Regions from separate parts of the Planococcus sp. SE5232 genome, predicted to be linked through region 2. Evidence: predicted binding sites of a transcription regulator. Region 2 holds the regulator's gene; the other holds the start of a gene.

Region 1 (15,016 bases), 220 kb from region 2:
GTCCTTCGAAGCTTCATGAAGCTGTACTGGTCGCATTTGCTGGCGCGTGAACTTGGGACTTTGCTGCATAGCGGCATTTCCATGCAGGAGTCGCTCGACCTGCTGCAGCGTCAAAACTATCATAAAATCATCCAGTTCATGACACGGCTATCTCATGAAGAATTGATGATGGGTCAGACATTCTCCACATCACTTGCGCATTTTTCATTTGTGTCCAGAGATATGCCCGCTTTTGTCCAGCATGGTGAAATGACGGGCTATTTGGGGAAAGAATTGATTCTATACAGCGAAGTGCTGATGGAGCGGATCGAGCAACAGACGCAAGCCTTGCTGCGTATTATCCAACCGAGCTTTTTTATTATGATTGCCGTCTGTATCGTAGGCGCCTATCTGGCGATTCTGATGCCGATGTATAACCTGGTCCATACCATTTGAGGAGGAAGAATATGCGCTTATTAAAAAACCAAAAAGGATTTACGTTAATTGAAATGTTGATTGTTATGCTGATCATCACTGTACTGATTGCAATTGCAATTCCGAACGTCACGAAACAATCATCGGCAGTTGATGAAAAAGGTTGCAAAGCATTTGTCCAGATGGTCCAGGGGCAGGTCGAGTCCTACCGGATGGATCTGAAAGTGGTTCCGACTTTAACAGATCTGGTTTCGGAAGGGTATTTGAAAACAGGGGAAACAGATTGCCCGAACGGTGATGTTGTGAATATTTCGGTTGATGGAGTGGTGACATCTACAAAATCATCCTAAAAGAACAGGGCTTCACGCTGTTGGAGATGCTGCTGGTGCTCGCTGTGCTGATGGCAATTGTCGCAATCTCGATTCCGGGTTATCAAAACCGAATGGTCCAAAAAGAAGAACAGCGTTTTTTTGAGGTCCTGCAGCAGGATGTCTATTTCGCACAGAGCCAGAGCTACGCTTCAAAACAGACCGCAAAAATCATTTTCAGGGAACCTAAAGGAAGCTACGAAATATTCACAGATCTGCAATCAGTTGCTGTATCCAGAAAACTTCCCGCTACTGTGACGTTAAAGAAGACCAGCAACCTCAACGAAATCTATTTCAATTCAAACGGTTCAGTCGTCCAGTCCGGAACTTTCCGTTTTGCGACGAACAGCGGAGAAAAGACAGTAGTCGTCCATCTCGGGAGAGGGAGAGTGGTTTTTTCTGAATGACAAAGGAATTTCCTGGGCAGAAACCATGGTCAGCCTGTTCATGGTTTTCATCATTTTCGGCAGTTTGCTTCCGATTATGCTCAGCATGCAGCAGAGCCTGCAAGAGAAAAAAGAACGCGTCAGCGCATTTGAAACTTTGCATGAAGCGGCCAGGGAGATAAATTCGACTGGTGCATCAAATGGACAGCGGACCGTCAACGGCATCGTCTACAGCTGGGTGATGGCTGGTGAGCTTTGTGTCGATTATGCAGATTACAAAGGGCAACGGGAGCGGCTATGCGCCGAATAAACCGGTTGGACGACAAAGGCTTTTCATTTATCACGTCGATATTCGATATGCTGGTGCTGCTGACGGTGCTGCCGCTGATCGTGTTGTTCTACAGTTTCGCGCTCAGTTTTACGGAAGACCTGGATCCGCACCGGGTGGAGTGGCAATTGTTCGCGGTCGATCTGCAAAGTTACGTGAACAACAGCGATTCACTTGAAATCATCGATGGAGGAAGCGGAATCCGTGTTGTCCAGATGGAGGAGGAGTTTGACATTGAACTGTATACCAATATGATCCGCAAACAAAAAGAGAGAAAAGGCCACGAAGTCATGTTGACCCGTGTACGGTCCTGCCATTTCTCATTGGATGGGAATACGCTGAAGGTCCGTACTGAGTTCACCACAGGCAGTCTGGAAGAGGCGGAGTATGTTTTTACGCAGCCTCAATAACGAGAAAGGTGCCGTCTATCCCATAGCAGTCGTCTTTTTCCTGTCGGCCCTGATGCTGTTATCCCACACCCTGATGCTCTATTCCATCCAATATAAAACGTATGATGGTTTGGAAAATATGCATAGACATGCTACGATACAACTACTAATGGAAAATGAGCAAAAAAAAATACCTGAGTAGAGGTAAGTATCGGGTGGGTAGGATGAACAGAATATATTTGATTGGATTCATGGGCTGCGGGAAAAGCGCGGTCGGCAGGAGGCTGAGCTTCCTGTTAAAACTGCCCTTCTACGATATGGACAAAGAAATCGTCCGACAGACAGGGAAAACGATTCCGGAAATTTTCGAGCAGCATGGCGAAGAATATTTTCGGGAACTGGAAACGCAGTTTTTGCAAAATTTTAAAAACGATTATTGCATCATCTCCACGGGCGGCGGCGTCACCATGCGGAAAGAAAACCAGAAAATCATGAGGAATACGGGTTTGGTGTTATTTTTGGATGCGCCGTTCCGCGAAATCTGGCGACGGATTCACCGGGATCCGAATCGTCCGATTGTCCGCCAATCCACTCGTGACGAAATCGAAGCGTTGCATAAAGCGCGCTACCGGGATTATAAACAAACTGCGCATATCACCATCCGGACAGAATACCGGACCTTGCGCCAGATTACACAATACGCTGCTTTTCAAGTAAAACGTTTAAAAGGCGAATGATTTGATTTCAATAAATCAAATCATTCGCCTTTTGGCCTTCTAAAGAAAAAAGTTTGCGCTTTCTCTCTTTCAATGTTAGGATATATTCAAAGTTATACTATTCTGTATAACGGTTTGGACCAATCAATTTTGATTTGGGCGGATGATTGTATGGGGAGAGAACGCACATGCGTCGCCGAAGGAGCAAGTAACAGAAGTTATGAATCTCTCAGGCAAAAAGACTCGTACAGGACGCATCTCTGGAGAATGCTGCATGTCAGCTACCAACGAGGAAAGCCATTATGGTAAACTTTCAGGTTCCAGGACAGAGATTTCCCTTTAAAGGGAAATCTCTGTCCTTTTTTCGTGTCCAGGCTCGTAGTGAAGCTGGCCGGAAGGGTTTTGAAAAATGAGGAGGAAAATCATTGGCACAGTTAAAGCGTACACCTCTGTTTGAAATGTATTCGAAATATGGTGGCAAAACAATTGATTTTGGTGGTTGGGAACTGCCTGTGCAATTTTCGAGCATCAAAGAAGAACATGAAGCGGTCAGAACAAAAGCAGGACTTTTTGATGTATCGCATATGGGTGAGATCTTCGTAACAGGAGCAGACAGTTTAGACTATCTCCAGCATCTCGTAACCAATGATGTGTCCAAAATCCAGGATGGCCAGGCGCAGTACACAGCGATGTGCTACGAAGATGGCGGTACCGTGGACGATCTATTGGTTTACAAGTTGGCCGACGAGCATTATCTATTAGTCGTTAACGCGTCCAATATCGAAAAGGATTTCGCTTGGATGGAACAGGCCAAAACAGGCGACGTGGCATTGGACAACGCTTCTGAACGCTACGGTTTATTGGCATTGCAGGGTCCTTTGGCTGAAGCGGTGCTTCAGCGCCTGACAGAGGAAGACCTTTCGGCAATCAAACCTTTCCGCTTTAAACAGGATGTGGAAGTGGCTGGACAACAGGTCATTTTATCCCGGACCGGCTATACCGGGGAAAATGGCTTTGAAATTTATGCAGCACCTGAAGCACTGGCCGTTCTATGGGAAAACATCCTGTCTGAAGGACAGCCGGAAGGTGTTGTGCCGGTAGGTCTTGGCGCCCGTGATACCTTGCGTTTTGAAGCGTGCCTTGCTTTATACGGCCAAGAATTGTCGAAAGACATTACACCTCTTGAAGCCGGCATCAACTTTGTGGTGAAATTGAAGAAAGAACAGGATTTCATCGGCAAACAAGCATTGGCCGAGCAAAAAGAAGCAGGAGTCCCGCGTAAATTGGTGGGCATTGAAATGATCGACAAAGGCATTCCACGCCATGGTTATGCGGTTTACGCAGGAGACAAAAAAATCGGAGAAGTGACTACAGGCACTCAATCGCCGACCTTGAAAAAAAACATCGGGCTGGCTTTGGTTTCAAGTGAATGGGCTGAAGTGGGAATCGAACTGGAAGTTGAAATTCGCAACAAACGATTAAAAGCGAAGACAGTGGAAACACCATTTTACAAACGATCCAACTAATCTAACTTGAAAAGGGGACAGCACTCGATGAAACATCGCTATTTACCAATGACTTCTCAAGACGAAAAAGAAATGCTGGAAACGATCGGCATCGAATCCATCGATGAATTGTTTTCGGATATCCCGGAAAAAGTTCGTTTTAAAGGCGAATATAATATCAAAGCAGCCAAATCAGAGTCTTCATTGACAAAGGAATTGGCTCAACTCGCGGCAAAAAATGCCGACACCAACCGTTACGCTTCTTTCCTGGGAGCTGGCGTCTACGACCATTACAAGCCGATCATCGTGGATCATGTGATTTCGCGTTCTGAATTCTATACAGCTTATACGCCTTACCAGCCTGAGATCTCTCAGGGTGAGTTGCAGGCTATTTTCGAATTCCAGACGATGATCAGTGAATTGACGGGCATGGATATCGCCAACTCTTCCATGTATGACGGTGGAACGGCACTCGCCGAAGCTGGAATGCTCGCTGCGGGACACACGAAACGCAAAAAAATTCTGGTATCGAATGCAGTCCATCCGGAGTCGCGTGCTGTTGTCCGCAGCTATGCACTTGGCCAGTCGATCGAGGTTGTGGAAATTCCATTGAAGGACGGCCATACCGACCTGGATGCATTAAAAGAGATGATCGATGAAAACGTCGCAACCGTGATGATCCAATACCCGAACTTCTTCGGACAGGTTGAAAACCTGAAGGAAATCGAACCGATCGTCCATGAAGCCGGCGCGTTATTGTCCGTTTCTTCCAATCCGTTGGCGCTAGGCGCATTGACTGCTCCTGGCCAACTCGGAGCAGATATCACAGTGGGCGATGCACAGCCTTTCGGTATTCCGGAAGCATTCGGCGGGCCTCATTGCGGTTATTTCGCCGTCACAAAAAAATTGATGCGCAAAGTACCGGGCCGTTTGGTCGGCGAAACGACGGATGAAGAAGGCCGCCGTGGATTTGTGTTGACCCTGCAGGCGCGTGAACAGCACATCCGCCGCGACAAAGCGACGTCCAATATCTGCTCGAACCAAGCCTTGAATGCATTGGCTGCATCGGTTGCCATGACGGCACTCGGCAAAGTCGGCACACAGGAAATCGCCAAACAAAATATCGTGAAAACCCATTATATGAAGCAGCAATTGAAGAAAGCGGGTCTTGAAATTGCGTTTGAAGGCGCCCACTTCAATGAAATCGTCGTGAAAACAAAAGAGCCTGTCAAACAGTTAAACGACCGCTTGTTTGAAAGCGACATGATCGGCGGCTATGATCTTGGATTGAGCTATGAAGAGTTTACTGGCCATATGCTGGTTGCAGTCACTGAACAGCGGACAAAAGAAGAAATCGATGCATTTGTGCAGGAAGTTGCTGCAAAAGTGCAGGAAGTGGGGGCTACTCATGCATAAGGACAACCAAGCGCTAATTTTTGAATTGACCAAAGAAGGCCGCGTTGGCTACAGCCTGCCGACGCTTGACGTACCGGAAGTCGACTTGAGTGAGCTCTTGCCGGCTGATTTGATCCGTACGGAGGCAGCTGAACTGCCTGAAGTATCGGAACTAGACATTATGCGCCATTACACAGCCTTGTCCAACCGTAACCACGGCGTGGATTCAGGTTTCTATCCACTGGGCTCCTGCACCATGAAATACAATCCGAAAATCAACGAAACCGTTGCGCGTTTCCCTGGATTCGCAAACATCCATCCATTGCAGGATGAAAAAACGGTTCAAGGAGCTCTTGCTTTGATGTTCGATCTGCAGGAGCATCTGAAAGAAATCACCGGCATGGATGAAGTCACGCTGCAGCCAGCTGCGGGTGCACACGGGGAATGGACCGGATTGATGATGATCCGTGCCTACCATGAAGCGCGGGGCGACTTGAAACGAACGAAAGTTATCGTTCCCGATTCGGCACATGGCACCAATCCGGCGTCAGCGACCGTTGCTGGATTCGAAACCGTGACAGTTAAGTCAAGCGATCAGGGACTTGTAGATCTCGAAGACCTGAAGCGTGTAGTCGGAGACGATACGGCAGCATTGATGCTGACAAATCCGAATACGCTTGGCCTGTTTGAAGAGCAGATCCTTGAAATGGCAGCCATCATTCACGAGGTCGGCGGCAAGTTGTATTATGACGGCGCCAACTTGAACGCGGTAATGTCAAAAGCACGTCCGGGAGACATGGGCTTTGATGTGGTTCACTTGAACTTGCATAAGACCTTCACTGGACCTCACGGCGGCGGCGGACCTGGATCTGGCCCAGTCGGCGTGAAAAATGACTTGCTTCCATATTTACCGAAACCGGTATTGGTGAAAAAAGACGATGCCTATACGTTCGACTACGACCGCCCGGATTCCATCGGCCGCGTCAAGCCTTTCTACGGCAACTTCGGCATCAACGTACGTGCCTATACGTATATCCGTTCCATGGGGCCGGATGGCCTGAAGGCAGTGACGGAATATGCAGTATTGAATGCCAACTATATGATGCGCAGACTGCAGCCTCATTTCGATTTGCCGTACGACCGCCATTGCAAGCATGAGTTCGTATTGAGCGGCCGACGCCAGAAAAAATTGGGTGTCCGTACATTGGATATGGCAAAACGCCTGCTTGACTTCGGCTACCATCCGCCAACGATCTACTTCCCATTGAATGTGGAGGAAGGCATGATGATCGAACCGACGGAAACTGAGTCCAAAGAAACGTTGGATGCCTTCATCGATGCGATGATCCAGATTTCCAAAGAAGTGGAAGAAAATCCGGAAATCGTCCAAAATGCACCACATACCACGGTTATCAACCGTTTGGACGAAACGAAAGCTGCGCGCAAGCCCGTGCTTCGTTACTATAAAGACGAATAATATCTTTAAAAAGGCGTGGAAGCTGTTCAGCCTCCGCGCCTTTTTCTTATGTGCAGCAATAAAACCGATGAGCCAAATTGGAGCGTCCCGGTTATTTTTTTGTGTGTCGACTTTCGTCCTGTGGTTTTCCCGTGCATTGTGCCTGGCTGAAATTGTCGTCAAATCAAACGGATAGCTGTTTAAATGGTGATGGGCAGTTGTTGTCTCCCCAATAGTCCAGAACCCGTCAGAAACGACAGCGGACGGGTTTAGGGCGAGTTCGGAGCCTGTGCCGATGGCCAAATGATGAGGAAGCATTTCCCGTATCGTTTTATCGCGAAGAAAAAGCTTGGAAGGTTTCACATGATTTCTTCAACGCAATCAAAGTGAGATAGAAAAGAACCCTTCCATTTCTGGAAGAGTTCTTGAAGTTTAAGCTTTGGATTTGATTTTTCCGGTCCATTGCTTGAAACCGCCCTGCAATTGGAACAAGTGGTTATAGCCTTTCTTCTTCAGGAAAATTGCGACGCGGCCGCTGCGTGCCCCGTTCTGGTCATATAAATAAACCGGCTTGTCCGAGCGGATTTCCTTATAGCGCTGACGCAATTGCGATTGGGGAATATTGCGTGCTCCCAGGATGTGGCCAGCCGCAAAATCTTTCGGCTCACGGACGTCGATCAACTGGGCTTTGCGATAGCCTTCGATAAATTGTTCCTGTGTCAGGTTAGTGACCGCTTTTTTGATGCGGAAATAAGAAATTACCGCGTAAATGATGATTGCCAGCAGTATGGCGATTGCGATATACAGAAATTCCAATGTTCTTGCCCCTTTCTCATCTTCTTTTATTATAAAAGAAGAGATGACGGATATTCAATGCCAATGTTACACTAATTAGCGGAAATAGGAGGCGATCTTGTGAAATATCCAAAATGGGTTTTTATAAATTCAGGTGCGAGCAGCCCTTCGTTCAATATGGCTCTTGATGAAGCCTTATTGAACTGGCACAGTGAAGGATTGATTCCGCCGGTCATCCGCTTTTACAGCTGGCAGCCTGCTGCCCTATCAATCGGTTATTTTCAAAAAGTGGAAAAGGAAATTGACATGGAAGCCGTCAACCGGCTCGGCCTTGGATTTGTCCGCCGGCCGACAGGAGGCAGAGGGGTTCTCCATGAGCATGAACTTACATACAGCATCATCGTCAGTGAAGATTACCCGGATATGCCGGAAACGGTTACGGAAGCGTATCGTGTATTAAGTGAAGGTTTATTGGAAGGCTTCAAGAACTTGGGACTGGATGCTTATTTCTCTGTACCGGATACAGATGAGAAGCGGGCGGATCTGAAAAAACCGAAATCAGCTGTTTGTTTTGATGCGCCAAGCTGGTATGAAATGGTCGTCGAAGGAAAAAAAGTCGCAGGCAGTGCGCAGACACGCCAAAAAGGTGTCATTTTGCAGCATGGTGCTATACTGATAGATCTGGATGCTGAAAAGCTCCTATCGGTTTTCAAATTTTCAAGCGAACAGGCTAAAGAGCGGATGCGCGCAAAAATCCCTGAAAAAGCGGTGTCGATCAACTCCCTGCGCGAGGAGCCCGCTACAGCTGAAGAATGCGTCCGGGCATTCAAGTCCGGATTTGAGCAGGCGCTGTCCATCGATCTGCAAGCTTATCATTTGTCTGAGCAGCAACTGGCAGATGTCAAGGCTTTGGAAGAAAAAAAATACGCCAATGCTGAGTGGAATTTCCGGGCGTGAGAGTCTTTTGGCTCATTTTAGAGATTTCCAAAGATGGAAACGCTGGTAAATAAAGCTTTCCATCACATGAGAAATTTCCATCAGAAAATTGTTATTGAAAAGAAGTTTCAACATGTAGTATGCTGGGAATTGAAGTAATACTATATATAGTATCTAACTCCATATAACACGAAGGAGGAATTGTCAAATGGTTTCCGCCACACAATCCCAGTATTCATTAAATTCAAGAGCGTTAAACGAAGATATCGAAACGTTCCCGCAAGTGCACGCAATTACTCCGGATATGAAATTGACGCATAAAGGTGTATCCCGCCTCGTGATGATCGACCGTTATTCTTTTAAGGATACGGAGAAAAAGACACTTAAGGCAGGCGATTTCGTTGTCTTGACTGTCAAAGAAGATCCGAAATTTCCAGCTCGTGGACTCGGCTATATCGTTTCCATCGATAAGGAGTCCAATAAAGCGCAGGTCTGGATCGAGGAAGATTATAGAAGCGCAATCGACAAACCGGAAGAGCAGCAGGCAGGCATCGTCAATCGTCCGATTGAAGTGATTGAGAAGCCGCTGGAAGTGTTTTACGAGCAGATTGCGAAACGGAATGCAACAGGCCTTGCGTCAGTCGAGAAAACTTCGGAAAAGCGTCAGGAGTGGTTCGAAAAATTCTACCAGCAATTGGTTGGATTGAAATTCATTCCCGCTGGCCGTGTCCTGTATGGAGCAGGGGCAGATACCGACGTGACGTATTTCAACTGTTACGTTATGCCGTTTGTAGCTGATTCACGCGAAGGCATTTCCGATCACCGCAAACAGGTGATGGAAATCATGAGCCGCGGCGGCGGTGTCGGCACCAACGGTTCGACACTTCGTCCGCGCAACACATTGGCTCGCGGAGTCAACGGTAAATCGTCTGGTTCTGTCTCGTGGTTGGACGATATCGCGAAACTGACGCATCTTGTCGAGCAGGGTGGTTCACGCCGCGGAGCACAGATGATCATGCTTGCCGACTGGCATCCGGATATTGCGGAATTCATCATCTCGAAAATGCAGAATCCACGCATTTTGCGTTATTTGATCGAAAATACCGAAGATGAGACCATCAAGAAATTGGCTCATGATAAACTGAAATTCAAGCCTTTGACAGAGCAGGAAGATGCGATGTATCAAGGGATCCTGAATTACCGTGCGATTCCTGGAATGGGCGGATTCAACGAGAAAATCATGCGCGACGCGGAAACGAAATTGCGGGATGGCGGAACTTATACAGTCCATAACGAAGAATTTTTGACAGGTGCCAATATTTCTGTCACGTTGACAAGCGACTTCATGACAGCAGTCGAAAACGATGCGGATTTCGACCTTCGCTTCCCGGCTGTGGAATCTTATTCGAAAGAAGAGATGGCTATCTACAATGAACAGTGGCAGGAAGTTGGCGATGTTCGTGAATGGGAACGCATGGGCCACGGTGTACGTGTTTACCGTACAATGAAAGCGCGCGAGCTATGGAACCTGATCAATATCTGTGCGACCTACTCAGCGGAGCCAGGCATTTTCTTTATCGATAACGCTAATGAAAAAACAAATGCTGCCGCTTACGGACAAAAAGTCGTTGCGACGAACCCTTGTGGCGAACAGCCTTTGGCACCGTATTCTGTCTGCAACCTGGCTGCGGTCAACTTGGCTCAGTTTGCAGATTCGAAGACGAAGCAAGTTGATTTTGAAGCTTTGAAGGAAACGGTGCGTGTCGGTGTTCGTATGCAGGACAATGTTATCGATGCAACTCCATACTTCCTTGAAGAAAACGAAGTACAGGCACTTGGAGAACGCCGTGTTGGGCTTGGCGTAATGGGCCTTGCCGATCTGTTGATTTATTGCGACAAGGAATATGGCTCTCCGGAAGGCAATGAGCTAGTGGATGAGATTTTCAAGACAATCGCTACCGCAGCTTATGAAGTTTCGACTGACTTGGCAGCAGAACGCGGCAGTTTCCCATTCCTTGTCGGCAAAACCGATGATGAAACAGCGGCACTCCGCAAAGCTTTCACAGAAACCGGATTTATGCAGGACATGCCGGAACACGTCCGTGAAGCGATCCTGGAAAAAGGCATCCGTAATTCACATCTATTGACAGTGGCGCCAACCGGGTCTACCGGAACAATGGTCGGCGTTTCAACCGGACTGGAACCTTATTATTCTTTCACCTACTACCGCAGCGGCCGCCTTGGGAAATTCATCGAGGTCAAAGCTGACATCGTCCGTGAATACTTGAAGAACAATCCGGAAGCGGATGAAGAGAACTTGCCGAAGGCATTCGTTACATCCATGGATTTAGCGCCAGAAGCACACGCGGATGTTCAATGCATAATCCAGCGCTGGATCGATTCCTCGATTTCGAAAACCGTCAATGCACCACGCGGCTACACGGTCGAACAGGTGGAAGGCGTCTATGAGCGTCTGTACAAAGGCGGAGCAAAAGGCGGTACAGTATATGTCGACGGCAGCCGGGACTCACAGGTCCTGACACTGAAAGCTGAAGACAATACCTTTGAAGAAGAGGATCAGCCGGAAGAAACTAGCAAGCGTCCGATCGTCCTGATCGACACGATCCAGGATCTCCGTTCAACCAATGTGAGTATCGGTTCTGAAGTGGGCGATACATGCCCAGTCTGCCGTAAAGGTACAGTGGAAGAAATGGGCGGCTGCAATACCTGCACCAACTGCAACGCTCAATTGAAATGCGGATTATAAGATGAACAGCGCGATGGCCGAGCAGCCATCGCGCTTTTTTTATGCATTGATTTAATGGAGCTGCCTTAAGGTTTGGGTCCAGTAAGCGTGTGGCGGGAAGTTGTGGTTTTAGGTCGGGTTCAGCTGTTAGACGCTTCCGTATTTCTGTTGTCCAGCTGCAGCGCCTAGAACCTCGGGGTCTTAAGTCGCTTCGCCTGTGCGGCAAAAAAACGCCGCTTCGGCAAACCGCGCCATTACCGGTGAGCCTTCCAGCGCTTGTCGGGGCTAAACGGTTGCTTCCGCTTTTCTTAGTGTCCAGCTCCAACGGCCAACTCCTCGGGTCATAAGCCACTCTGGCTGTGCGGCAAAGTACGCCGCTTCGCCAGATTGGCTTATGCCTTTCGGAGCTTAACGGCCGTTTCCGCTTTTCGTAATATTTGCTCGATTGTTCCGATATGTTAAAATAATGAAGAATGTGTCAGGGGAAGGAGAAGGTTGAATGCGAGTGCTGGTCTTGAACGGCCCTAATTTAAATCGTCTGGGCAAACGGGAGAAAGAAGCCTATGGAACGTTTACACTGGAAGAACTGGAACAGGATCTGGTGGAATTTTCCTATCATCACAATATCGAATTGATTTGCCGGCAGTCGAACCATGAAGGGGAATTGATCGACTGGATTCACGGAGCCGGCGATGAAGCACTATCCGGCATCGTCATGAATGCGGGGGCTTATACGCACACCAGCATCGCTATCCGGGATGCCATTGCCGCTATCGAGGTTCCTGTAATCGAAGTACATATATCGAATGTCCATAAACGGGAAGAATTCCGCCATCATTCCTACATTTCTCCAGTTACGATCGGGCAGATTGTGGGATTCGGGCAGGATGTTTACAAACTGGCGCTGCATGCGCTGCTTTTAAGACAAGAGAGAGGATGAATCGATTGAAACTTCAAAAATTACGCACTGAAATGAAACGTCGGGATGTGGAGGCGATCCTCGTCACCAGCCCTTTTAATCTGCGCTATATAACTGAATTTACCGGCACAGCCGGACTGGCGCTTGTCACTCAGGACAAAGCAGTCTTCATTACGGATTTCCGCTATACCGAACAGGCCAGTGTCCAGGTCAAAGAGTTTGAAGTGGTCCAAGCCAAAAAAAATCTGATGGACGAAGCGGTGCAGGCCATCGACTCCTTAAGCATCAAAACGCTTGCTTTTGAACAGGATTATATGACATATGCCACAGCCTTGCAGTATAAAGAGAAAGTGGAAGTGGAGATGGAACCCATCAGCAATTTGATCGAAAAGATCCGGATGGTCAAAACACCCGAAGAAGTCGCTGTTCTAAAAGCCGCCGCTAAAATTGCGGATGACGCCTTCGAACATATTTGCGGATTTATCCGTCCAGGGCTGACTGAACTTGAGGTCTCCAATGAATTGGAATTTTTCATGAGAAAACAGGGAGCCACGTCTTCAAGTTTTGATGTCATTGTGGCTTCGGGTCTCCGTTCGGCACTGCCCCATGGTGTTGCCACGGATAAAGTTATTGAAGATGGCGATATGATCACATTGGATTTTGGCGCCCTCTATAATGGCTATATCTCGGACATCACCCGTACGGTCGCAGTCGGCGAACCTTCTGCGCAGATGAAAGAAATATATGATATTGTATTGAAGGCGCAGGAATTAGGCGTTGAAAAAATCGGTCCGGGCATGAGTGGTATAGAAGCGGATGCGATTGCGCGCGATTTTATCAAGTCAAAAGGCTATGGCGAGGCATTTGGACACTCTACAGGCCATGGCATCGGTTTGGAAGTCCACGAAAGCCCCGGCTTGTCATTCAGATCGGAAACGATTCTGGAGCCAGGGATGGCTGTAACGGTGGAACCCGGCATTTATCTGCCAGGAGTTGGCGGAGTTCGCATTGAAGATGATATACTGATAACCGAGTCAGGAAATGAACGGTTGACTAACTCCACAAAAGAGCTTCGCATTTTATAACAAACGGAGGAACTATTATGATTTCAGTAAACGATTTTAAAACAGGTGTCACAATTGAAGTGGATGGCGGAATTTGGCGCGTTATGGAATTCCAGCACGTAAAACCCGGCAAAGGCGCGGCATTCGTGCGTTCCAAGCTTCGCAACCTGCGTACGGGAAGTGTCACAGAAAAAACATTCCGTGCAGGTGAAAAGGTAGCAAAAGCACAGATCGACAACAACAAGATGCAATATTTGTATGCAAATGGCGATATGCATGCTTTCATGGATACAGAAACTTACGACCAGATCGAATTGCCTGAAAAGAACATTGAATACGAATTGAAGTTTCTTCAGGAAAACATGGAAGTTCAAGTGATTCAATTCCAGGGAGAAGTTCTTGGTGTTGAATTGCCGAATACAGTGGTCCTTGAAGTGGTTGAAACGGATCCGGGCATTAAAGGCGATACAGCAAGCGGCGGATCGAAACCGGCGAAATTATCGACAGGATTGACGGTTCAGGTACCGTTCTTCATTAATGAAGGCGACCATCTGATCATCAATACCACTGATTCTTCGTATGTTTCAAGAGCTCAATAAGCAAAAATAAAAGGCCTCTTTTTAAGAGGCCTTTTTTTAAAAAATCAGATTTAGTGTTTCAAAATAGACTAAATAAGTCTAAAATGGAATAGGAATCAGTAAAATACATAATTAGGGGAGTAGGATGAATATGAAAATTCAAGAAATCCGTGAAATTATCAAATTGGTCGATGGGTCATCTATCGAAGAGTTCTCTTATGAATTTGAAGGCGTCAAAGTCAAGATGAAAAAGAGTGGTTCAGGCACAGTTCAACCAAACGCCAGCTCATCCATCCAGACACCCCAGGCACCAAAAGCTGTAGAATCGCCAAGTGCTCCTGCACCGGTAAAAGAACCGAAGGCTGAAGAACTGGTTTCTCAGGAAGCACCAGAAATACCAGCTGACAACGATTCGGAATACCACAAAATCCTGTCTCCAATGGTCGGTACCTTCTATGAATCTCCATCACCGGATGAACCTGCTTATGTACAGGCAGGAACTAAAGTAAGTGCGGACCAAGTTGTCTGCATCGTCGAAGCGATGAAATTATTCAACGAAATTGAAGCGGAAGTGGATGGAGAAATTGCTGAAATTCTTGTAAAAGACGGACAGCTAGTGGAATACGGCCAACCTTTATTCCTCGTGAAAGCAAACTGAGGAAAGGGGAGATGGCGATGAAGACGATGAAAAAAGTATTGATTGCAAACCGTGGCGAAATTGCGGTCCGGATCATCCGTGCCTGCAAAGAGATGGATATCGAGACGGTTGCTGTATACTCAGAAGCCGATAAAGAAGCACTTCATGTCGAATTGGCAGACGAAGCGTATTGCATCGGCCCAAAATTATCGAAAGACAGCTATCTGAACTTTTCCAATATCATGTCGGTTGCCAAACTGACAAATTGCGACGGCATTCATCCGGGATACGGATTTTTAGCTGAAAACGCCAGCTTCGCGGAACTATGCGAAGCTTGCGACATCATGTTCATCGGCCCGACAGCGGATGCGATTTCGCGTATGG
Region 2 (15,016 bases):
TAATCGATTTCCAACTCATCCATCGCTTCCTTCAGCATGGCTTGTGCACGGTTCCACATTGCATCATCGTCAAAGTATTTTTCTTTATCCGCTGGATCACGGTAAGACAAACGGAATGAATAATCTTTGATGTCAAAATCCTTGTAGACGTCAACCACCAGATTGACGACGCGTTTGAATTCTTCTTTGATCTGGTCTGGACGGACGAAGATGTGAGCATCATTCAATGTCATTCCGCGGACGCGCTGCAATCCGGACAAAGCACCCGACATTTCATAGCGGTGCATCAATCCCAGTTCCGCAATACGGACCGGCATCTGGCGATATGAATGGATGCCTTGTTTGAAAATCATCATGTGATGCGGGCAGTTCATCGGGCGGAGCACCAATTCCTCATTATCCATTTTCATGACTGGGAACATATCGTCCTGGTAATGATCCCAATGTCCGCTTGTTTTATACAATTCCACACTGCCCATTACTGGAGTATAGACGTGGTCATAGCCCAAACGCTCTTCTTTATCGACAATATAACGTTCGATGATGCGGCGGATTGTCGCGCCTTTCGGAAGCCACATCGGCAAACCTTGTCCGACTTTTTGAGAGTTCATGAATAAATCCAGTTCTTTCCCGATTTTGCGGTGGTCGCGTTCTTTCGCTTCCTCCAGCATTTCAAGATGAGCTTTCAAATCTTCTTTTTTGAAAAAGGCAGTTCCGTAGATGCGCTGAAGCATTTTGTTGTCGCTGTTCCCTCTCCAATAGGCACCAGCAACGCTCAATAATTTAAACTCTTTCAATTTGCCTGTTGATGGCACATGAATGCCTCGGCAAAGGTCGAAAAAGTCACCCTGTTCATAGATGGACACTTGGTCATCTTCCGGAATCGCTTCAAGAAGTTCCAATTTATACGGATCCTCAATAGCCGCGAATCGTTTTTGTGCTTCTGCACGAGTCACGTCATGGCGGATGATTTCGACATTTTCATTGATGATTTTCTTCATTTCTTTTTCAATCAACGGCAAATCTTCTGAAGTGATCGCAGTCTCTGTATCGATATCATAATAGAAGCCATTTTCGATAACTGGACCGACACCCAGCTTCGCATCCGGATACATCCGCTTGATTGCCTGTGCCAATAGATGCGCAGTGCTGTGGCGCAGAACTTCCAGCGCCTCATCTGATTCAGGTGTGATGATGGCGATTTCCCCATCTTCCTTCAATGGTGCACGCAAGTCGACCAAATTGTCGCCAACTTTTCCGGCCAATGCTTTTTTGCGCAATCCCGGACTGATGGATTGTGCGATTTCTTCAGTAGTTGTGCCTTGTTCAAACTCTTTTACTGCCCCATCAGGGAATTTTAGTTGAATCATGTCTGCCATGCCAATCTCTCCTTTTAATTAGATCTGTTGGAAATGCCTCTGCCACAGGGTCTGGCCGGGCATTTCCGTTTTTCGTAAGCGGCCGCTTCCGCTTTTCATTGTCCAGCTCCAGCGGCCAGGTTCTCGGGTCATAAGCCAACCCGACTATGTGTCAAAGAACGCCACATTGCCGGTCTGTCTTACGCCTGTCGAACCTTGACGGCCGCTTCCGCTTTTCTTTTTTCTCCACACAAAAAAGCCCCATCCCAAAAGGGACGAAGCTTTAGCTCGCGGTTCCACCCTTCTTCTATTCAAAACGGACAGATCCGTTCGGAATGAAGCTCTGCATCGGCTAACGGGCCGGTTCCGTCAGCTGTTACTGAGGAGACTGTTCACAGCTGCTGCTCGAAGGGGGTAAGCGGGATTGCCGGTACTTAAGAAGCTTGCAGCCAAGGGCTTCTCTCTCTGAAAGTCGTACAAATCCGCTCATGTCCTTGTCTAGGCATGTAAAATCTTGGTTCGATTGTTTTTACTATAAACCGAAACGCCGTAAAACGCAATAGTTCCGGAGCTTAATTTCGTCGGTTGCGGCCGTCGAGCTTAACCGGTGTGGTCAACGCACGGATCCGCTCCATGATGCGCGCAGCTTTCAAATCTTCTTTTTCGCCGCGCTGTGAATAGGTCAGATGGTATTCCAGTTCGGAATAGCTGAAATTCGAAGACATGAAAGTCGGCAGTTTTTCGGACATCCGGTAATGAAGGATCGTCCCCAGAACTTCATCACGGGTCCAGCTCGACATCGCTTCTGCTCCGATATCATCAAGCATCAGGACATCCGCTTTTTTGACGTAGTCGACTTTTTCCTGCAAGGTCTGGTCACCGATCGCCTGTTTCATTTCACGCATGAATTCAGGAACGAAGACCAGTACGGATTTAACATTGATCTCCGCCAGTTCATTAGCTACTGCACTGAGTAAATACGATTTGCCGATGCCGAATTGCCCATAAAGGTATAATCCTTTTTCAGGCAGGTTGTCAGGGCCAGTCGCCTGATCCAGGAAATCACCGACTGCGCGGAATGCTTCCATGCGGCTATCATCCAAATCAAATCCGGATAGCGTCGCCTGCATGACTTCTTTCGGCATATACATGCTGTGGATCAAAGAAGAAGCATGGCGTTTATTGTCGTTGACGTCTTTCAAGCGGCATTTGGTGTAGGAGATGCCGATATTTCCCCGTTCCAACACCAGGTTCGGTTCAAAGCCTTTTAGATGGTTGATGCAAGCGCCCAGGCTCGGGCATTTATTGCAATCATGGGACTGGTCGATATACTCGTATAGCTTCCCCAGTCCTTTATCGATGGTAGCTGTGTCAATTTCCTCTGCATGGTCTTCCAGGAATTTTTGGACACCTGGGTGTTCCAGCACTTCTTTGCGCATTTCACTATAACGCTCAGAGAAAGCAGGCGCATTGACCACACGTTTTAAGGTTTCGCGAATCGGTTCCATTTAACCACCTTTTCCTTTCTTAAGCGCAAGTTTCGCAAGAAGTTTTTGCTTCTCCACTTCCAGGCTTTCGTTTCTAGGCTCTGCCTTGGCGGCTGGCGCCTCATCTTTTTTATGGAACCATTCCGGCAGCTTTTCTTCACGCACCGGTTTTCGGTTGCCATTGCCGGTAAACGGTTTGGCCACTGTTGTGGGCGAACCTTCCGACTTCCATTTCATATACTGCGTATGCTCAACTCGCGCAAGCTCCATCGCTTCTTTAGCAGTGGTGACGTTCTTCCGCAGCCAATGAGAAGCGATTTTTTCCACATAGGCCTTGGTCAGTTTCATATCAGTGCGCAGCAGGACATATTGAAGCAATACATTGACGACAGCCGGCTCCATGCCATGGGTGACGACCAATTGATTGGCAAGCTGGACATCTGCAGGCAGCGGTTCACTGCCATCTGCAATATCGCGCAGGACTTGGATCGGCGGTGCTGTCTCCAAATAAACAAGCAATTCGTCCTGTTTTGTTTTCGGTGTTTCTTCTGTCAGCTTCGGCGCTTCTTTATGCACTTGGACGAGCTGAGGTGCAGTGGTCGAAACCGTCAGCTTATAATATTCGGATGCCGATTTCTTCAGGCCTTCCACCGTCAACGTATAATCGTCTTCAATGGCCAGCAAGATAACCTTTTGCATTTCCAACGGCCCCCATCCATACAGGTAAGCCAATTTGGGGATGAACTCTCTGATGGTTGCAGTCAGTACTCTTTTCGGAACAAGCTGCTCCGATAACCCTTGCCGGAGAAGTCCGAAATCAAAATCGGAATCGGCTTCATAGCCGCCTTTTTTCCGTCCCTGCAAATCCTGCTTTTCAGCGGGATAACCCGCTTTCGCATGAACCGGTTGGAAAATATCCGTAAAGGTCCGTGATACTTCTTTAAAATCAGAAGGAATTTCATTGTGCACCACAAAACGGTCCCGTACCCGCCGGTAAGACGTTTCGCCAATTTTACTGAACAGGAACATCGATAAGAGTGGATCCATAAAAAAGGTTTTCGGATCGAGCGGCGGACATAATTCATAAATGAAGCAGCGGTCGCCAGTGTCTTTCCGGTAGGTTTTCAGCAATCCGATCGCTTCCAGCTGAATTCTTGCTTCGAAGATTTTTGAAATGGGATTTCCCAATGTGTTCATCAATGTATAATGGGTGGTTTCATCCTTGGATGCTTCCCCTTCAGCCCAAAGCGTCAAGTAGAAAGCGATGGCTTCTGCGCCGACCATAGGCTGATACAGCAAAGTCAGCAGCTGTCGGTCGTAATTCGAAAACGGATAAGGCAACCGGATGCGATACGGATCAGCAGGCTGGAGTTCTTTATAAAATGCAGTCATAAGTCACCGCCTAGTCGATTTTCTTGTCTTCCGGACTTTTATTCAGCAAATCCTTCAGTTCGTCGATAAAAACAGTGATGTCTTTGAATTGGCGATACACAGAAGCAAAGCGCACGTAAGCCACCTCGTCAATTGCTGCCAGCCGGTTCATGACCAACTCCCCGACCTCTTCGGATTTCACTTCCGGATTGCCCGCCCGGCGGAGGTCTTTCTCAATCGTAAAGACCACTTCTTCCAATACTTCCAAAGATACAGGCCGCTTTTCACATGCGCGAATTAACCCACGCAAGACTTTTTCACGGCTGAACTCTTCACGCGAGCCGTCTTTTTTGACGACAATCAGCGGCATCTCTTCCACTTTCTCAAAAGTGGTGAAGCGATATCCGCATGATTCACATTCCCTGCGCCTTCTGATTGACTTCATTTCATCTATTGGCCGTGAATCGACAACACGTGTGCCGTTATGTTGGCAAGCTGGACATTTCATTTTGACATCTCCCTAAATTCTCTATCTAGTGTATCTAGTATAACAAAAATTCTTTGGGAAAATAGAAAAAGCAGAGGAATTTATCCCCTGCTTACTTTTTTTTGCTAAATGGATTATACAGTTACTGAAACTTTGGATTTCTCAACACTGACTGGACCCATACCGCGCGGAATTTCGACAAGCTCGCTTGAGGTTGACCCTAGCGCTTCTGCGATATACTTTGCTGCAATTGTAGGATCTAGGTCACCGCAAGTGTAAACATCTACACTGGCGTAGCCGTGTTCCGGGAAGCTGTGGATGGTTAAGTGAGATTCAGAGATGATCACAACTCCGCTGACACCTTGTGGTGCGAATTTGTGAAAAGCTACCTCTCTTACTTCAGCTCCAGATTTGAGTGCTGCATCAACAAAAGTTTGTTCGATAAAATCCATATCGTTTAATTTGTCAAAATCACACTGCCAAAGTTCTGCAATTACGTGACGTCCCATTGTTTCCATGGTTCGTTTTCCCCCTTTGATATCATTTTGGTTTTTGCGCAAAATATTCAAAGTTGACTACCACGGGGGAAAGTTAGTCCAAAGAGGTCCTAACCCTTTAAGCAGTCATGTGAATAAAAAATCTTACGCTCCTAATTCCGAGATGCATTGTGGAAATTCAGAAGTGGTAGCCGTTTTTCAACTACGATTCATAGTATAAAACGGATTAATTGTAAATGCAATAATAATATCTTATTAATCCTGAATTTTTTTCAGTAAATTTTCCATAAAAAACCCCAGTACTCCATTTGAAAGCGGAGTACCGGGGTGATTTGCCTTATTTAGAAACTAGCACTAAAGCCTTCGCGACTTTTTTCGTCAAATCGATGACACGTGCTGAATATCCCCATTCGTTGTCATACCAGGCCAGAACTTTCACTTTTCGGCTGCCGATGACCATTGTCGACAACCCATCAACAATCGCCGATTTCGGATTGCTGTTGAAATCCACTGAAACCAATGGCTCCATCGTCAAGCTCAAGATTCCTTCCAACCCATTTTCTGAGGCTTCTTCATAAGCCTGATTGATTTCCTCAATCGTCACATCTGTCTCCAAGTCGACAACCAGGTCAACAAGGGAGACATTTGGAGTTGGCACCCGCAACGCCATACCATGCAGTTTCCCCTGCAGTTCCGGCATCACCAGTGACAGCGCTTTCGCGGCACCCGTAGAAGTAGGAATGATTGATTGCGCGCATGCACGTGCACGTCGAAGATCTTTGTGAGGGTTGTCCAGGTTCTGCTGGTCATTCGTATAGGAATGGATGGTCGTCATCAAGCCGTTTTCAATACCGAATTTGTCATGAAGCACTTTGACGACCGGTGCCAGGCAGTTGGTCGTGCAGCTCGCATTGGAAATGATGTCATGCTTATCGATATCCAATTTGTCGTCGTTGACTCCCATGACAATCGTGATGTCCTCTTTTTTCCCGGGAGCCGTCAAAATCACTTTTTTAGCTCCTGCCTCCAAATGAAGAGCAGCTTTTTCACGAGCGTTGAACTTTCCGGTTGCTTCGATGACGATATCAATACCCATTTCTTTCCATGGCAGATTCAATGGGTCGCGTTCACTTACCAATTGAACTCGTTTCCCGTTAACAATTAATGCATCTTCCTCTGAAGATACGTCACCAGCGAAGGTGCCGTGATTTGTGTCATACTTAATTAAATGCGCAAGGGTCTCAGCGGGATAAGTGGCGTTAACTGCCGTAATCGTGACATCATCCATCATTATCGCCTGTCTGAAAACCATACGGCCAATACGGCCAAATCCGTTAATTGCAATAGAAACTGTCATGTAGGAGTCCTCCGTTTATAATTAAGTTATACTCATGTTTTTAATTTCTTATATAGTATAACACAATTAACTATTTAGAGAACCTTAAAACAACAGATCTTTTATTCTTTTTCAGGGCGTGCCTGCCAATTCTCCAAAATTCTGTTTAATTGCCATTTCGTTTCATCCAGTGTTCCGTTGTTGTAGATGACAGCATCGGCTCCATCTTCTTTTACGGACATGGGCAGCTGGGAACTGATGCGTGCCCGTGCTTCTTTTTCTGAAAAGCCATTCCGCTCCATTAATCGGCTGAACTGATTTTCTTCCGTCACGCTGACAACCAGAATTTTGTCTACCAGGTGCTGCAGGCGACTTTCGAACAGTAACGGAATGTCCATAACGATTGTCTTGTAGCCTTGCGCCAGAAATTCTTGGCGCTGCCGGTACATTTCCTGACGGATTGCCGGATGGATAAGATCATTCAATATTTTCCGGCTGGCCGGATCGTTGAAGATGATTTCCCCTACTTTTGCCCGGTCCATCGTCCCGTCTGCTTGGATCACGTTGGGGCCGAACGCCTTGGCAATCTGCGCCAGGGTGTTGGAGCCCGGTTCTACGACCAGACGGGCGACTACATCGGCATCAATGATCGGATAACCTGCATTTTTCAGCATGTTTGATACAGTACTTTTTCCACTGGCAATACTGCCTGTCAATCCTATGATCATCATCCATCCTCATTTCTGGCATGCTGGGCAATAGACTGAAGCCCGGCCTCCGATTTTTAAGGTCTTCGTCATCGTACCGCAAACCATGCATTGTTTTTTTCCGTACATAGCGAAACGGTTTTGCATACTGCCCGATTCACCGTTGATATTCCGGTAATCTGAAATCGTACTGCCCCCCGCTTCAATGCTTTCCAGCAAAATGGCGACAATCGCTTCAAATAACGCCACTTTTCGTTTCTTGCTGATGCGGCCGGCTGAACGCTTCGGATGAATCTTCATCTTGAAAAGTGCTTCAGTAGCATAAATATTGCCGCAGCCCGAAATGACCTGTCCATCCATGATGACTTCCTTGATGGCCTTGTTCTTATACTTCGGACTTTCTGCCATGATCAGGAAATGATCCAGCGCTACGGCTTCGAAAGGCTCCGGCGCCATCAGCAGCAAAGGCGGAAAATCTCCCTCTTCCTGCAATACCCTCATTTCCCCAAAACGGCGGATATCAGAAAACGCCAGAAGGTTTCCATCGCTCAAGGTCAGCACCACATGGACATGTCGCCGGAATTTATCCTCCGAAATGGACTGGAGCTGGTCGACATAGAACCAGGCTCCGGACATCCCTAAATGGTTGACCAATAAAAATTCGTTTTCATTTCTTAAGGTAAAATAAATATACTTGCTCCGTCGTTCGACACGGATGATTTGTGCCCCGACCAAGCTTTCGATGAAACGATCGGCTTCCATCCGTTTGATGATCGCTTCTTTGCCGTTCGTTTTGGAAACACGGATGGTCTCTGAAACGCTGACTGCCTCTATTTTTTTCCCAATGGAAACAGGGCGGATCTGCCGAACGACACCTTCCACTTCCGGAAGTTCAGGCATATCGTTGCCCTCCTGTCATTTAGTATCGTACCAAGTATCGCCATGCGCGATGTCTACTTTCAATGGAACGCTCAGCTTCACTGCATTCTCCATCACTTGAGGAACCAATTCCATCAGCTTGTCCAGTTCTTCCGGCGGCGCTTCGAATATCAATTCATCGTGCACTTGCAGCAGCATACGCGTCTGCATGTCTTCACGCTCCAACGCGGCATCCATATCGATCATCGCTTTTTTGATGATGTCGGCTGCACTGCCCTGGATCGGCGTATTCATCGCAGTGCGTTCTGCAAAGCTGCGCAAATTGAAATTAGAGCTGGTGATGTCCGGCAAATAACGCCGGCGATTCATCAAGGTCGTGACAAACCCGTCACGCTTGGCATCCGCTACTATGTTGGTCATATAGCTTTTGACGCCTGGGAAGCTGGCAAAATAACGTTCAATGAATGCTGCTGCTTCTTTGCGGGTGATATTCAGGTTTTGGGACAGGCCATAATCACTGATGCCATAGACAATCCCGAAATTGACGGCTTTTGCTGCGCGCCGCATGTCTCCGGTCACTTCTTCTTCAGGGACATGGAAAACATCACTGGCGGTTGTTGTATGGATATCGCGGTCATCCTTAAAGGCTTGGACCAAGCGCTCGTCTTCCGACATATCTGCGAGGACACGCAATTCGATCTGGGAATAATCAGCCGCAACCATCACCCAGCCCGGTTCGGAAGGTACAAAAGCTTTACGGATTTTACGGCCTTCTTCAAGGCGCACAGGGATGTTCTGCAAGTTCGGATTGGTCGAGCTGAGTCGGCCGGTCGTCGTCAGTGCTTGCTGGAAACGCGTATGGACTTTGCCGTCCTTATGAATCTCTTTCAACAAACCTTCTATATAAGTAGACAGCAGTTTGCCCAATTGGCGGTACAGCAGAATATGCGAAATGATTTCATGCTGGCCTTCCAGTTTTTCCAGGACATCCGCTGCTGTCGAGTAGCCTGTCTTAGTTTTCTTCAATGCCGGCAATCCCAGGTTTTCAAACAGCACCACACCTAATTGTTTCGGGGAATTGATGTTGAATTGCTGTCCGGCCAAACTGTAGATATCCGACTCAATTTTCTCCAGCTTATGGGACAACTCCTTGCCCATTTCAGATAATTGGTTGCGGTCGACCATAACGCCGAGTGATTCCATTTGGCCCAAAACCGTCGCAAGTGGAAGCTCCAATTTATCGTATAAATCGAATTGCTCGTTTTCTTCGAGTTTTTCCATGACCAGCGGGCGCACTTTCCAGATGGTGCGCGCTTTTCTGGCAATGTGCTCGTTGAGGATTGATGCTTCAGGCACCTTCTTCTTTGCACCTTTTCCATAAATTTGTTCATTAGTCGAGACATCGGCATAGCCATATTCCTGGACGATGCTCGCCATATCGGTGTAAGTCAACGATGGGTTGACAATATAAGCACCCAACATCAAGTCGAAATCGACGCCTTTCAATTCAATGCCGCAGCGCAGAAACGCTGCCGTCGCTGCTTTGGAATCCGCCATGAATTTTTTCTTCGACGGGTCTTTGAACCAGGCACGAAATTCCTTCGACTGCTCAACCACATCCATCGGAATTACATAGGTTTCCGATTCTGTGGACAACGAAACACCAAGCAGGTCGCAGCTATGGTAATGCTCGTCGTAAAGCTCCAGATGTACCGCCATCTCATCTTTCAAGATGACTGGATCAATACTGGTCAGCACCTCGAATTCCAGCTCTTCTTTGACGGTTTCTTCAGCTGTGTATTCCATTTTTTCCAATAAAGATTTAAACGCCAGCTCATTCCAAACCTTCACCAGTTCGTCTTGGTCGGGTCCTGCATAGCTCAATTCCTCGATTTTGATGTCGATCGGTGCATTGCGTTCGATTGTCGCCAGCTGTTTACTGATGTAGGCAAGGTCTTCATTGGCAACCAATTTTTCTTTCATCTTGCCTTTTTGCTGATCAATGGCTTCGTATACTCCTTCAACTGAGCCATGTGCCGCCAATAATTTCAGCGCTGTTTTTTCGCCCACACCCGGGACACCGGGAATATTGTCGGATGCATCGCCCATCAGGCCCTTCATATCAATAATCTGGTTAGGCGTAAGGCCGTATTTCTCTTTGATATGCTCAACCGTGTACTTCTCGATATCGGTGATGCCTTTCCGCGTTATGTAAACCGTTGTGGAAGGTGAAGCCAATTGCGTCAAATCTTTGTCTCCTGAAATGACCACCACTTCGTCGCCTTCCCGCTCCGCTTCCAGGCTCAAGGTACCGATGATATCGTCCGCCTCGTAATTTTCCAATTCGTAGCGCTTGATCCGGTAAGCGTCGATCAATTTCTTCAAATAAGGAAATTGTTCCGACAGCTCAGGCGGTGTTTTTTGCCGTCCGCCTTTGTATTCACTGAAGGTCTTGTGGCGGAAAGTCGTTTTCCCCGCGTCGAAAGCCACGATCATATGTGTTGGCTTTTCTTCCTCCAATACTCTTTGGAGCATCATCGTAAATCCATATACCGCATTCGTGTGAATGCCGCTTTCATTGGTCAACAGCGGCAAGGCGAAAAACGCACGATACGCCAAACTGTTCCCATCTAATAAAAGTATTTTCTTTGCCACAAAATTACCCCTTTCCATAAAAAAAGCCGTCATTCCCTTTATTTTACCACGCGGGCAAATAGAAGAGAAATGACGGCCGCAGCCTTATTCGAAATTACCCGATAGGATATCCGCGTATGGTGAATCCGACGGCAGAATAATCACCGTATCATCACCGATTGTTTTCTTATAGGATTCCAGTGAACGGTAGAGTTCATAGAATTCCGGATCTTTCGAAAAGGATGCGTTGTAGATTTTAGCAGCTTCCGATTCACCTTCCGACTGGATCAGCGCGGCTTCCTTGCGTGCAGTCGCAATCACTTCCTGCGCTTCACGGTCAGCCTGTGCTTCGATCTCGCGTTTTTTCGCATCTCCCTGGGATAAGTAATCCTGAGCTGTGGAATCACGTTCTGAGATCATCCGCGTGTAAACCGATTGCTCGTTTTCTTCCGGCAAATCCGTCCGTTTGATGCGAACATCCAGCACTTGGATGCCATATTGGTCTTTTTCCAGCAATTCATTGACTTTCGCTGTAACATTATCGTTCAAACTGCCGCGGGAAGAATTTTCATCGTTGATGATTTCATCGTAATTCAGTTGTCCGAGCTCTGTTCGCACCACCGAATAGATAAATTCTTCCATCCGGCTTTCAGCATTGACGATTGTCCCGGCATTCGAAATCAAATCCAGCGGATTCACCACGTGCCACACCGCGTAATTGTCGATGATGATGCGCTTTTTGTCTTTCGTATTGATTTCCGCTTCCGAAACGTCATACGTCATTTGGTAGTTCGGCAAGGTTGTGACACTTTGGATAAATGGAACTTTCATCTTGATGCCCGGTTCTTCCTGGATTTTCACGACTTCTCCAAACTGGCGCACGACCCGGTATTCATTTTCCTTTACGACATACACATTCGTCAGGACGATGAGAAGAAGAGCGAATGCTACAACCAGGCCGACAATCAATTTCCAGTATTTCTTGAAATCAATCGGATCTTTCGGTTCTTTTTTCTTTTTTGGTTTCTCGTATGGATTGTATTTCTTTACTTCAGTTAGGGGTTTGTTCGGTTCCATCAGTTGCCGCTCCCTTCTTCTTCTGTCTCAGCCGCAGGTGGAACGGCAGTCTGGAGTCCATCAAGCGGCAAGTATTTCATCGTGCCGCCTTCATCGTTCATGATGTACAATTTAGCGTTCGGCAGGACCGACTCCAAAGTTTCCATGATGATCCGTTGTTTGGTGACTTCCGGATTGCTTTCATACTCCACGAACAGTTTATCGAAAAGCGCCACATCTCCAGTCGCCTGCTGAATCCGTGAGACTTTCTGTCCTTCTGCACGTGAATTGATGGCCGCTTTTTCTCCGAGCGCTTCATTGCGTTTCTGGTTTTCGTATTTTCTCGCTTCATTGATTTTTGTGTTCATCGTTTCACGGGCATCTGTTACATTGGTAAATGCTGCGCGTACTTCTTCGTTCGGCAGCTCCACGTCTTGAAGTTTGACCGCCAGAACTGTAATGCCGATATCGTATTTCTCAATTAATGAAGCAAGCAGATCGCGTGTTTCCGCTTCGATTTCCGCTTTACCGGATGTCAGTGCATCATCGATCAGCGAGCTGCCGATAATGGAGCGGATCGAGGCAGATGTTGCGTCATGGAGAATGTCCTGAGGCGCTTCCGCATTGAACAGGTATTTTTTTGGATCGGTGATTTTCCATTGGACCACCAAATCCGTCAGGACGATATTTTCGTCTCCTGTGATCATCTTGGTTTCCTTATCGAAAGCCACGATCTCACCTTCTTCGTTTTGGTTATAGCCGAATTGCAGGCTATAGGTTTCTTTTGACAGGATCTCTGCTTTTTGGATCGGCCAAGGCATCTTGAAATGCAATCCTGCTTCGGTGACGGTTTCATTGGCTACACCAAACGTAATGATGACCGCCTGTTCCGATTCATCTACTGTATACCAGGAAGTGAAAACTGCGATCAGCAGAAGAATTCCGGCAATAGACAAACCAATCACTGCCAGCAATTTTTTTGTCGTCATGATGGGTCCCCCTTTTTCTTGTTACCCATTAATACGGAATGATATGGAAATAGTTTCATAAAAAAAGAAAAAGAGCCCGGGGAAGGGACTCTTTTTCAAATCATGCGGTTGAAGGGGGTTCTATTAAACCTTACCACCCGACTGTGAAGCTGGTGTTAAGCTTCTGTAAACTTACCATTGATTGTTCTTATACTTCTTGTAATAATTCACCTGGCGCGCTAGAAGATAGACTTTACGCTTCAAATGCTTATCTTTTTTATAGAAGAGCGGATTGCCATATTGGCCTTTTTTGATCAGACGCTTAATGTCTTTCTGCACCGCTTTGTTGTCGACGAAATTGCGCAGCACCGCTTTCGGTACGACAGTGAACAAGAAGTCTTCATTCAAATACGTCACGGGTTTATCGGTCTGATAAATTAAATCGTCGACAAAATACTCAGCCATATTATGTCCAAGCGCTGTTACGTAATAGCTTGAGCGCCCTTGGCGAATATTCACTTCGAACACTTTGAATTTGTTATCGCGTGCATCGTATTTCAAATCGAAGTTCGCAAAGCCATTGTAACCGACGGCTTCCAGAAAATTCTGCAGCTTGACCATCATGTCTTTGTCAAAACGGGTAATCAGCGCTGTGTAATTCCCGATGGCCGTAACTGTATGCTCCTGCAAGACCACCTGCGCAAAAGTCACCAACTGCGTCTTCCCTTTGGAGTTCGCATAGATGACTGAATCCCACATATACGTGTCATCCCCAGGAATATAATCCTGGATGATCAATTCATCGCGGTACCCGCCTGCTTTGATCTGCTGGATCACTTCGTGCATTTCTTTCGGGCTTTCGACTTTATAGACTTTCTGTTGGCCCGCAAACTTGTTTCTGCTGTACTCGATGCCATTGCTCGGCTTGATGATGACCGGGAACATCATTTCTTCTTCAAATGGGACTTTCGAATTGCAGTCATAGAAGAATGTTGTCGGTGTCTCAATGCCATGCGCTTTGCAAAGCTCATAGAAATTCGCTTTGACCTGCAGCTGATTCATCAAATCTTCATTAATATAATTAAAGACATAATGCTCGCGCAAAATTTTCGCATTTTCAATAATTAAGCGTACATAAAGATCGTTCGTTCCAATCAGCAAAAGGGTTTTGCCGGGAGCTCTGTACTTATCCGCAACATCGATCAGGATATCGGCGAACTGGGAATCGTCTGCCAATCCCGGATGCAAGTCAATCGTTTCGGTAATGGTGCTAAGTGAAGTGAATGATAAATGTTCTTTACCGATCAAAATCGGCTTGATGCCATATGCTTCGTGAAACGAAATGGCCATGTTATAAGCGTTCATGTCTGTTCCGACGATAATCGGTAAAAATGGGTGTTTAGTTTCCATACTTTCCTCCTAAATTAACTAGCCAAAGGCAAATAGATAGTAAATGTCGTGCCGACCCCAACTTGGCTGTCGACTTCCACTTTTCCATGATGCGCCTCGATTAAGTGTTTAACAATAGACAGCCCAAGGCCGGTGCCGCCTGAATTTCGGCTGCGGGCTCGGTCGACACGGTAAAAACGCTCAAATAACCGGCCGATTTCCGAGCTTTCTATTCCGATTCCTTGGTCTTCCACTTGAATGACGGCTTGCTCGTCTTTGACGAAAAGCCGGATGGTGATTTCGGTATGATTGCTTGAATATGTAACTGCATTGATCAAAAGATTCATAACCACTTGGATTAACCGGTTTGCATCCCCTAAAACAGTCACGGGTTTCACTTCCAGGTTCAGCTGAATGGACTTTTCGTCGAGCTTCGGCTGAATCATTTCCACTGCCCGATTTATCGCAGCCTTCATGTCGGTTGGCTGCGCATTAACTTCAAAACCACTCTGTTCTACATTGGATAAATCGAGCAGATCATTGATGAGCATCTCCAAACGATTGCTTTCCGAATGGACAATCTCCAGAAACGACAACAAAGTCTCAGTATCCTGGTAAGCCCCATCCAGCAGGGTTTCGGAAAACCCTTTAATGGAGGTTACGGGTGTCCGAAGTTCATGGGAGACGTTTGCCACGAAGTCTTTGCGGATCTGCTCCAGCCTCTTCAATTCCGTAATATCATGAAAGACGATGACAATCCCCAGCCAGCGCTCGTGCTCTCCAATAACAGGGGCTCCGTAGACATTCAGGTTCTTCAATTTAAGCCCTGACAAAAATTCTATCTGAG

Evidence for each region. The regulator NrdR, encoded in region 2, represses ribonucleotide reductase genes. The targets are predictions, from matches to a motif close to AACACNATATATNGTGTT.
Region 1: a site for NrdR is predicted at 8,846-8,863, ahead of ACRC6Q_RS10155 (vitamin B12-dependent ribonucleotide reductase). Genes of this name have one in related genera too.

What each region holds. Positions count from the first base shown of each region.
Region 1 is NZ_JBOGCP010000002.1:263,192-278,207, reverse strand. Features, by position in the region: gene comGB (competence type IV pilus assembly protein ComGB) at 1-435, shown strand, start outside; gene comGC (competence type IV pilus major pilin ComGC) at 447-764, shown strand; gene comGD (competence type IV pilus minor pilin ComGD) at 746-1,189, shown strand; gene ACRC6Q_RS10195 (hypothetical protein) at 1,230-1,478, shown strand; gene comGF (competence type IV pilus minor pilin ComGF) at 1,466-1,906, shown strand; gene ACRC6Q_RS10185 (shikimate kinase) at 2,110-2,622, shown strand; glycine riboswitch at 2,765-2,856, shown strand; gene gcvT (glycine cleavage system aminomethyltransferase GcvT) at 3,027-4,127, shown strand; gene gcvPA (aminomethyl-transferring glycine dehydrogenase subunit GcvPA) at 4,155-5,522, shown strand; gene gcvPB (aminomethyl-transferring glycine dehydrogenase subunit GcvPB) at 5,515-6,978, shown strand; gene ACRC6Q_RS10165 (rhodanese-like domain-containing protein) at 7,390-7,773, opposite strand; gene ACRC6Q_RS10160 (lipoate--protein ligase family protein) at 7,930-8,709, shown strand; gene ACRC6Q_RS10155 (vitamin B12-dependent ribonucleotide reductase) at 8,897-11,455, shown strand; gene aroQ (type II 3-dehydroquinate dehydratase) at 11,934-12,374, shown strand; gene ACRC6Q_RS10145 (M24 family metallopeptidase) at 12,371-13,438, shown strand; gene efp (elongation factor P) at 13,456-14,016, shown strand; gene accB (acetyl-CoA carboxylase biotin carboxyl carrier protein) at 14,147-14,653, shown strand; gene accC (acetyl-CoA carboxylase biotin carboxylase subunit) at 14,680-15,016, shown strand, end outside.
Region 2 is NZ_JBOGCP010000002.1:480,496-495,511, forward strand. Features, by position in the region: gene thrS (threonine--tRNA ligase) at 1-1,379, opposite strand, end outside; gene dnaI (primosomal protein DnaI) at 1,931-2,866, opposite strand; gene ACRC6Q_RS11220 (replication initiation and membrane attachment family protein) at 2,867-4,237, opposite strand; gene nrdR (transcriptional regulator NrdR) at 4,248-4,724, opposite strand; gene speD (adenosylmethionine decarboxylase) at 4,838-5,221, opposite strand; gene ACRC6Q_RS11235 (glyceraldehyde-3-phosphate dehydrogenase) at 5,538-6,557, opposite strand; gene coaE (dephospho-CoA kinase) at 6,659-7,264, opposite strand; gene mutM (bifunctional DNA-formamidopyrimidine glycosylase/DNA-(apurinic or apyrimidinic site) lyase) at 7,274-8,143, opposite strand; gene polA (DNA polymerase I) at 8,159-10,795, opposite strand; gene hflC (protease modulator HflC) at 10,862-11,833, opposite strand; gene hflK (FtsH protease activity modulator HflK) at 11,833-12,801, opposite strand; gene ACRC6Q_RS11265 (carboxylate--amine ligase) at 12,973-14,190, opposite strand; gene pnpS (two-component system histidine kinase PnpS) at 14,205-15,016, opposite strand, start outside.